Regions from separate parts of the Candidatus Villigracilis vicinus genome, predicted to be linked through region 1. Evidence: predicted binding sites of a transcription regulator. Region 1 holds the regulator's gene; the other holds the start of a gene.
The links. The regulator LexA, encoded in region 1, represses DNA repair genes until DNA is damaged. The targets are predictions, from matches to a motif close to ACNGAACANNTGTTCNGT.

Region 1 (4,769 bases):
TACTCATTAAATAAGTTTTGTCAATAACTATTTCAATAAAATTGAGGCGCAAATAAAGATTATTGATTTTCGCTTCAAAATTTCACAAAAATACCTATTGGAGGCACACTTTGATTCGCACTCTATATTACAAACCCGGAAAGCCCATCCGTACCGACATCTCCCCCACTGAATTCTCTAAACTCATCCGCGACCGAAAAGGCGTGTTATGGGTAGATTTCATCGGCGAGCCGGAAGAAAAAGCCGAACCCATTTTGCGCAGCTTTGGCTTCCACCCCCTGGCTATTGATGATGCCTTGCAAGAAACCCACACCGCCAAAATAGACGATTGGGGAGACCATCTTTACATGGTATTTAATATCCTGAATTACAAACATGAACATGGTGTCTTTGAGTCAGAGATCGACGAGCTAGATATTTTCCTTGGGCAAAATTACATCATCACCTTTCATGATCAATTGCTCACCGCCGTGGAAGATGCCTGGGTCGCCTGCCAGCGCGATATACGCCACATACAAGACGGCGCCGATCACCTGCTTTATCGCATCGTCGACTCCCTGGTCATGAGCTACATGCCCCTTGTTGAACAGATCGACACTCAAATCGACCAAATTGAAGACCAAATCTTCGATCGCCCCAAACGGGAAATCCTGGAACAGATATTCACGCTCAAACGCATCCTTCTTACCATGAGGCGGATCCTGCTCCCGCAGCGTGAAGTGCTAAATAAACTGGCACGAGACGATTACCGCGTCATCGATCCGAAAGACCGCATTTTCTTCCGCGATATTTACGACCATCTCGTCCGCCTGCATGACCTCAACGAAAGCCTGCGCGACCTTGTCAGCGGCGCGATGGAGACGTATCTCTCCGTGACCAACAACCGCATGAACGAGATCATGAAGGTACTAACCATTATTACCACCTTCTTTATGCCTATTACCTTCATTACCGGCTTTTTCGGCATGAATTTCTTCGAACCCGTCGCCCACCTGGTCGGCTGGACCAGCCAACAAGTTTTCACTGCCACAATGGCAAGCATACTGGGGCTGCCACTTCTCATGTATTTTTGGATGCGTGGGCGCACCTGGGTCTAACCCGGGTTTCTACCTCGAAAATCCTTGACACAGAACAGGCGTTCGGTTATCATTCCTAGCACAAATGAGCGAATAATGCTCAGTACCTACGCCAGACCACTGGCAGGAGGCTTGAAATGATGATGGTCCGAAAAAGCAAGGGAATTGGCGAGCGCCACCAGAAAATTCTGGATTTTATCGCGTCCTATCAACGCGAGCATAAGCACCCCCCTTCAATCCGTGAGATCGGAGAACATTGCGATATCTCCTCCACCTCGGTGGTGAATTACTATCTTGACCAGTTGGAAAAAGAAGGCTTGCTTGAGCGTGACCGCAAGATTTCACGCGGCATGCGCTTGGTGAACAACAGCCCGCTTGGCGACATGCTCCGTGTCCCAGTGTTGGGCGTCATTCAAGCCGGTGAGCCCATTCCGATCCCCGCCTCTGACTTTAACCCCTTCACCGCAGAAGACACAGTGGACATTGCCACTTCTCTGATGCCCGCCAAAGAAAAGGGCAAGGATCTGTTCGCCTTGAACGTTCAGGGAGACTCCATGATCGACGCCATGATCAACGACGGCGACATTGTAGTTCTCAAACCTACCCAGGAAGCTCGTAACGGTGAAATGGTGGCAGTCTGGCTTTCCGACAAGAACGAAACCACCCTTAAATATTTCTACAAAGAAAAGGATGGGTATCGTCTCCAACCCGCCAACCCCACCATGAAGCCGATCATGATCAAAAAGAACGAACCACTGGAGATCAAAGGGAAAGTGGTAATGGTCATTCGCAAAATGGAACGCATGGCTGCGTAAGCGGTCTAGATTAAAACAAAAAAGAAGCGGTGTACACCGCTTCTTTTTTGTTTTAATGGTGTATTATATTTAATAAGTCTTTATTGGTACAAAGAAAAGAGGTAAACCATGTACGGAACTATAGCTCGATTTCGTGTCAAAAAAGATGTGAACAAGGATCATTTCAAGAAAAGAATGGATGAATTCGACTCATCTCAGATTCCAGGGTGGATAGCAGATTACATTTTTCAAACAAATGCAGACTCCAACGAATACTTTCTAGTTGCGATCTTTACTGACAAGGAGTCCTATCAGGCAAATGCCAACTCCCCATCACAACACGAGCGCTACCTGATCTTCCGCTCCTTCCTCGAAGAAGACCCGGAATGGAACGACGGAACCATTGTCTCTGCCACCGGACCTGGAAAAATTTAAATAGGTGTTAAGAACAAAAAGGACCACCCGAATTCGGGTGGTCCTTTTTGTTTGTTCCTGAAAAAAATTACTCGACGACGACGGCAGCGCCAGCTTCTTCGAGCTTCTTCTTGGCATCCATCGCGGCATCCTTGCCAACGCCGGTGAGCACCTTGGAACCGGCAGCTTCGGCAAGAGCCTTGGCTTCACCGAGACCGAGGGAGGTCAACTGGCGAATGACTTTGATGACATCGATCTTCTTGGCGCCTGCATCCTTGATCACCACATCGAACTCAGTCTTCTCTTCAACAGGTTCAGCGGCAGCGGCAGGACCAGCGGCAGCGACAGCCACCGGAGCGGCGGCGGAAACGCCCCACTTCTCTTCGAGCATTTTCACGAGGTCAGCAGCCTCAAGAACAGAAAGGGTGGAAAGTTCATCCACGAGTTTAGCGAGCTTGTCAGACATTGTTTAGCACTCCTTGCTAAGTAATTAGAAAATTTGAATTTAATGGTGCGAGTTGAACTCGCGACGATAAACTAGGCAGCAGCCTGTGCGCTCTCGGAGCGCGCTTTGATGACAGCAGCCAAACCGCGGGCGGGTTCTGCGAGCGTGCGGACGAGTTTGCCAGCCGGGGCTTGCAAAACGCCGAGCAATGTTGCGCGCATAACGGGCAGCGGGGGCAGGTCAGACAAGGCCTTCACCTGAGCAGCACTCAATGACTTGCCAGCCATGAAACCGCCTTTAACCTTGACGAACTCACTGCCTTTTGTGGCATCGGTCAGGGCTTTTGCAGTAGAGGCAGGGTCTGAGAATGCAAACGAAACAGCCGTAGACTTGACGAGCATGTCACCAGGGACTTCCATGCCATTGTCTGCAAAAACGCGACGAACAAGCGTATTCTTGACCACATGGAATTCACCACCAGCCTCACGGATCTTCGCGCGGAGACTATCGAGCGACTTCATATTCGCGCCGGTATACTCCACGAGAATGACCGCTTCGCTGCGCTTGATCCAGTCGTTATACTGAGCCAGCACTTCTTCCTTGCGTTGCTTTGAAATTGCCAAAGGGTATTCACCTCCTTTCAAATAAAAAGTCTTTGCCACTCACGCAGGCAAAGACTTTTTCGCACTCCCAAAGGGAGACAGCGCGGAGGCGCTGAAATATGCTACTGGGTCTCCACCTGAGCAGGATATTAAGTTCCAGAGTTGGTCTCGAACACCGCACGACCTCTTCAGGAACACCCGCCTTCATCGGCGAAGTGGTTTATTAGGAATTATCGGATGTCTTGCTTATCCGGCTCCATCAATGTGTTCATTGGGATCGACCTTCACGCCGGGTCCCATGGTGGAGGCAACTGTAATGCGCTTGACAAAGTTGCCCTTCGCGCCAGACGGGCGGGATTTGTTGATCGCGTCCATCAGCGCCACATAGTTATCATACAACTTGTCTGCATCGAAAGAAACCTTGCCGATGGAGACATGAATGTTATTGCTCTTATCAAGACGGTATTCCACACGACCAGCCTTCGCTTCCTTGATGGCGCGTTCCATATCCTGCGCCGAAACGACGGTGCCAGCCTTGGGGTTCGGCATCAAGCCGCGCGGACCAAGCACACGGCCCAAACGACCCACCTTACCCATCGCATCAGGGGTGGCGATGGCAACATCGAAATCGAGCATGCCGCCTTCGATCTTCTTCAGAGATTCATCGTCATCTGCAACGAAATCTGCCCCACCTGCGCGGGCAGCCGCAGCGCCATCTGCCTGAGCGAACACCAACACGCGAACCTTCTTGCCCAAGCCGTGCGGAAGCACGACTACATCACGCAACTGCTGGTCAGACTGGCGCGAATCGAGCGTGGTGCGCATGTGAACTTCGATGGTGGAATCGAACTTTGTAATGCTGGTCTCTTTCGCCAGGGCAACCGCTTCCTTCGCGGAGTAGATCTTATCGATATCAACTTTAGCGAGAGCCGCCGTATATTTTTTTCCGTGTTTAGCCATTTTATCCTCCGTGGTACTAGCGGACAGCCCGAAGCCATCCTCCCACAAAATTATTCAACGATCGTAATGCCCATCGAACGGGCGGTGCCTTCGATCTGCAACATGGCGCCTTCAAGGCTGATGGCGTTAAGATCCTTCATCTTCAATTCCGCGATCTCGCGGACCTGGGCACGGGTCACCTTGCCGACCTTTTCCTTGTTCGGCACACCAGAGCCCTTTTCGACCTTCGCGGCTTTACGTAGCAACACCGCAGCGGGTGATGTACGCAGTACAAAGGTGAAAGAACCATCAGTGAAGATTGTAATTTCAGCGGGGAGAACTTCGCCCGGGCGGTTGGAAGTACGTGCGTTGTATTCCTTACAAAACGCCATGATGTTGATACCATGGCTCGCCAACGCAGGACCAACTGGAGGCGCGGGGTTTGCCTTTCCAGCTTCAAGCTGGAGACGTACGATTGCTTTTAGTTTCTTTGCCATTT
Region 2 (4,769 bases), on a different contig from region 1:
ACTCATGGGTGAGTTTTATTTTGCTGACCTGGGAATGTTATTAATAATTTTCCTTTATAAATCGTTCGTGCCCTTGCTTCGTGAGATCAGCCAACTCAGCAAAAAGACCTGTTTCCAGCTTCTTAAAATTAAAACAGGATTTTCCCTGCATGTGCTTCTTGAGTTCTGGCGAGATAGTCTTTAGCAGGTCTGGGTACATGTAAACCGGCATGAGATAGAACGAGATGTAATTCTTCTTGATCTGCACCGAGGCAAAGAAGAGTTCCTTCTTCCACTTTTCGCTGTAGGCGCCATCCAGAATATAATGCCCGGGGACATCTATCTTGATGGTCAATTTTTTTCCATAAGGGACAAGGATGACTTTTAGCTGTTCAAAGATCAGCGGGAATTCATCTTGAGCTGGCATATGTTTATCCTTTTATTATTTGATCAATACTGTTGCTGCGGCTTCCTGTAACTTAAGTGCGACCTCTTTCGATATATTCCCGGGATACGCCAACCCCAGCGGGCTTTCCTGAAACAAAGTTGCATAAAAAACACAAGCTGCAAGATAGGTGCCCATCTCAGAGGGATGATTGCCATCTTCCTGCCATAGCTGAAGATCGGGGTTTGACCTCAAAGCCCGGAACCAGACCATGCCCACATGAACGATGGGAGCGTTAAGCTCATTCGCGATCCGCTGATAGCCCATATCGATCTCATATTGCATCGATTCAAAGTCTGGCATTCCATTTTCTGGAAACCCATACTCGCGTCCCCATGTTTCGAAAAAAATAGGTTGGGCATCATTCGCCCTCACCTTCTTGACGAGGGTCCTCGCTGCCGGGTACATATCATTAACCCGCCAGTATTCGACCGAAGGCAGCTGGCTTTGTTCCTGGAGGACAACATAATCCCATTGACTCGAGGAAAGTGTATTGGAAAGTTCAGGGGAAGAAACAAAGTCGTACAAATGCGCGCCGCCTTCAACAACCATTGCCACTTCCACTTTATGACCGCCTGAACGCGCCAACTCTGAAAATGTTGTGGGGAGATCATTCACAAAGGTCAGACTGTTTCCTACAAATAAAACCCGTAAACAGTCATCGTTGAGATCGTTGCCGCAATGGATGGGACCACAAGCTGTAAGAGACGCGGCCAGTATTAGTGCCAAACTAAGCACCAGGAAACGCACACCTGTTTTCATTACTTTCTCCATTTTATCCGCCCGTGCTGGGTGGAAAATACTACTACTCTCCTCCAGGTACCTCTACATGCATCTCTTGATCGATCATTTCAGAAACTATTCTTATTGCACCACGATTTCCATGTAAACGGTATCCCCAAAAAGGGTCCCATCCGGGGCTGTGGCTTGCCATGTGGTTTGATATGTGCCAGGTTCTTCCGGCGCAGTGAAGACAATGCGCAGCGTAACCTGAACCCCGGAAGCAGCTGGAAAAAGGGGTTGTTCTTCTGTCACGCCGAGGGTATAGCCGCCTACCCATTTCAATTTATAGGTTGAGTCCCAGTTGCAGGTGCCATCGTTTTGAACAAGCCACTGCTTATCGATGTCGGCACCGGGGGCAAAAGTTGTACCGTCTTCCACGGTCAGGTCGTCAAGAAAGGTCAGAAGATTCGTGCATGGACCAGCATCCACTGTGGCGGTAAGGGTCGGCGCGATGGTGGCGGTAATGGATAGAGGCGTCGCTGTTGGGAGGATCAGCGTCGGTGGAGCCGCTGTTGGTGGTCGGAAAGCTGTCGGCGCCGCTTGGGGGGCACAACCAACAACGAGAAAAAAGACCGAGAGAAGAAACAGAACCGGGCGGGAGATGATGCGTAGTTTTTTCATATAAAAAGTGGACACGTTTCCGTGTCCACTCTATTTTACGCTTCTTCTTCGACCGCGGCAGCATCTTCACCACCGCCGCCATCGCCCAAATCGATCGGCAGGGCGATTTCACCAGACATTGATTTCTGGCGAATGACACCTTCGATCTCGTTCATCAGATCGGGGTTGGAGCGCAGATAATCTTTGGCGTTCTCACGTCCCTGACCAATGCGGATATCTCCATAAGAGAAGAATGCGCCGCGCTTCGTGATGACTTCGAACTTGGTCGCCAGGTCGAGCACGTCGCCGCTCTTGGAGATGCCTTCGTTGAACATAATGTCGAACTCGGCGGTGCGGAACGGGGGCGCGACCTTGTTCTTGACGACTTTAACACGAGTGCGGTTACCGATGACTTCCTCGCCCATCTTGATGGACTGGATGCGACGCACATCGAGACGCAGGGAGGCGTAGAACTTGAGCGCCTGACCGCCGGTGGTGGTTTCGGGGTTGCCGAACATGACGCCGATCTTCTGGCGGAGTTGGTTGGTGAAGATGACAGTGGTCTTGGTCTGGTTGATGGCGCCGCTGAGTTTGCGGAGCGCCTGAGACATGAGACGTGCCTGCATACCCATGCTGGCATCACCCATATCGCCTTCGATTTCGTTGCGCGGAACCAGGGCAGCTACGGAGTCGACGATGACAACATCGACAGCACCGGAGCGGACGAGGGTCTCGGTAATTTCGAGCGCCTGTTCGCCGGTATCGGGCTGGGAAACGAGCAGGTTATCAATGTCCACACCGAGGCGGGCGGCATAGACGGGGTCGAGCGCATGTTCCATATCAATGAAGGCCGCGGTACCGCCGCTCTTTTGAGCTTCAGAAACAATATGTAAACAAAGGGTGGTCTTACCCGAAGACTCAGGTCCATAAATTTCAACCACGCGTCCACGCGGAACACCGCCGACGCCGAGGGCAATATCAAGGGAGAGCGAGCCGGTTGGGATGATCTCGGTAACCATGGCATGAGCCTCGCCCAGACGCATGATGGAACCGTCGCCGTAGCGTTTGAGAATATCGCCAACGGCTTTGTCTAAAACAGCCCGTTTGGCGTTATCCATATTTGATGAGGGGGCAGAGTCTGAAGCTGCTGCGCGGGGTTTTCTAGCCATAGTGGATCTCCTTGTATATGCTTAACCACGAAAGGTATTTTCAAAACAAAGGTTGAGTGGGTTAAGGTTTCGAGAGTATAGCACAGATGTTCTGACCGTCAAGGGGTTAAAGATGGGTAAACCATCGGTTACAGAATCACGGCTGAAGCGTGGGAGTGGCAGGTAAATTGCCTGGCAAAAAGTCCAATGTCGGTGCGGGCGGGTGGGCTACATTAAAACCTGTTTTGTCTTTGTAGGTGAAATAGGTCACCTGTCCGGGAAAGATCTCCACCCAGGTTTGCACACGTTCATCATCGTATTTAAATGAAATTTTATAAATGCCGGCTGGAAGGTCACCAAGTACAAAATTTTCCTGGTAATACGGGTCAGAATTGGCAGCGCCTCTCTTTCCGTAGGTCCGCACGGTGAAGGTGCGCGAGGCACGTTCGGGTGCAACCAGGATCTCCATTTGCTGGATCAGCTCCCCTTTTTCATTCATTATGCGCCCAGCCAGTACGCCCCAGCCTTGTGGTGGTGCGATCCACAGCTCGGGGTTATAGGTATAAAAGAAGGAATTATATGGGAAGCGCACCTCAAAGTGGACATGGGGACCCGTGGTAGCGCCAGTCGAGCCGACCAACCCTATTACTTCGCCCGTATCCACATGCTGACCTTTGATCACATTCATCTGGCTCATATGAGCATAGATGGTATAAAGCTGCTGATCGTTATATCCAAAATCATGGCGGATCGCCACCGCCATGCCATAGGGGTCAGTTTCATCACCGGGGATCTCCAGAAACAAACCCCAGTCTGCCCAAACCACGGTACCGGGTCCTGCCGCAAGGATGGGTGTTCCTTCAGGCGAGGGAATGTCTACACCGGTATGCACAATGTTACGGCCAAAAAATACGCCGCCATAACGATAATCCGCGATGGGCCAGTTGGTCTGATCTGCAGCAATAGGGCGGTTGAAGAAAAAGTGATCATATGGCGCGATCGCCCATGGCACTGGGTATAAAGGTGGACGCCAGTTTGTAATAGGTTCCGCCCCTGGCGTAGGCAAACTAAATTGGAAAGGTTGAGGTGACGGAGTAACAAACGCCTCAAATTGGACTTCAGGCTGGTCCTGCGCTTCGACAGCGATCACTGGCGTAGGCGTGGGATTACTTACCCCATAAGTACAAGCAGACAACAATAATAAGAGGAATAACGAAGCGAGTGTTCTTTTAAATGACATGGTTTGATTCAAAGTAGATAACTCGCCAGCGGCTACCCACCAGGAATCACTGTTGGAGGTGTGGGCGTCAGAGTCGGGAACGGTGTTTCAGAGGGCGTCAACGTGATCGTTGGTGTATATACCGGAGTTGGTGTATTACGCGGCGTCCGTGTAGGGCGGATGGTTGGTGTTAAGGTCGGAGTGTTGGTTGGAGTCAGACTAGGCGCCAAAACACGCGTGGGTGTGGTGAGCGCCGCCACCGGGTACAACTCTTGCATGGCTTGGTACCAAGTCAAACCGCCGGTCGCGGCAAAAGTAGTGAAACGCGCGCCTTTGTAATACGTTCGCCAGGTTGGCAAGGCAGGGAGACGCTCCCAACCGTAAGCATACGCAAGAGAAGTCACATCCACCCAGTACCCGGCAGGGACGGGCGCATAATCACCGCCCTGTTCATAGGTGCGCGGATCAAGGTCATACCGTGCATTCAAATTCCAGGGCACATTGTGAATGGGCTCCCCCATCGAACCATCTTGCACGGCGCAGCGAATGTAAACATGCCAATAGGTTTGCGCTCCGATATCTTCACGCAGGGTCA

Region 2: the regulator LexA is predicted to act here: its motif matches at 3,054-3,071, upstream of recA (recombinase RecA).

Annotation. Positions count from the first base shown of each region.
Region 1 is NZ_JADJDD010000008.1:12,627-17,395, reverse strand. Features, by position in the region: gene corA (magnesium/cobalt transporter CorA) at 111-1,097, shown strand; gene lexA (transcriptional repressor LexA) at 1,214-1,891, shown strand; gene IPG80_RS08330 (antibiotic biosynthesis monooxygenase) at 2,000-2,305, shown strand; gene rplL (50S ribosomal protein L7/L12) at 2,373-2,750, opposite strand; gene rplJ (50S ribosomal protein L10) at 2,822-3,352, opposite strand; gene rplA (50S ribosomal protein L1) at 3,578-4,291, opposite strand; gene rplK (50S ribosomal protein L11) at 4,342-4,767, opposite strand.
Region 2 is NZ_JADJDD010000005.1:209,235-214,003, forward strand. Features, by position in the region: gene IPG80_RS05970 (hypothetical protein) at 41-406, opposite strand; gene IPG80_RS05975 (DUF4886 domain-containing protein) at 422-1,186, opposite strand; gene IPG80_RS05980 (NBR1-Ig-like domain-containing protein) at 1,289-1,828, opposite strand; gene recA (recombinase RecA) at 1,864-2,925, opposite strand; gene IPG80_RS05990 (M23 family metallopeptidase) at 3,113-4,195, opposite strand; gene IPG80_RS05995 (hypothetical protein) at 4,228-4,769, opposite strand, start outside.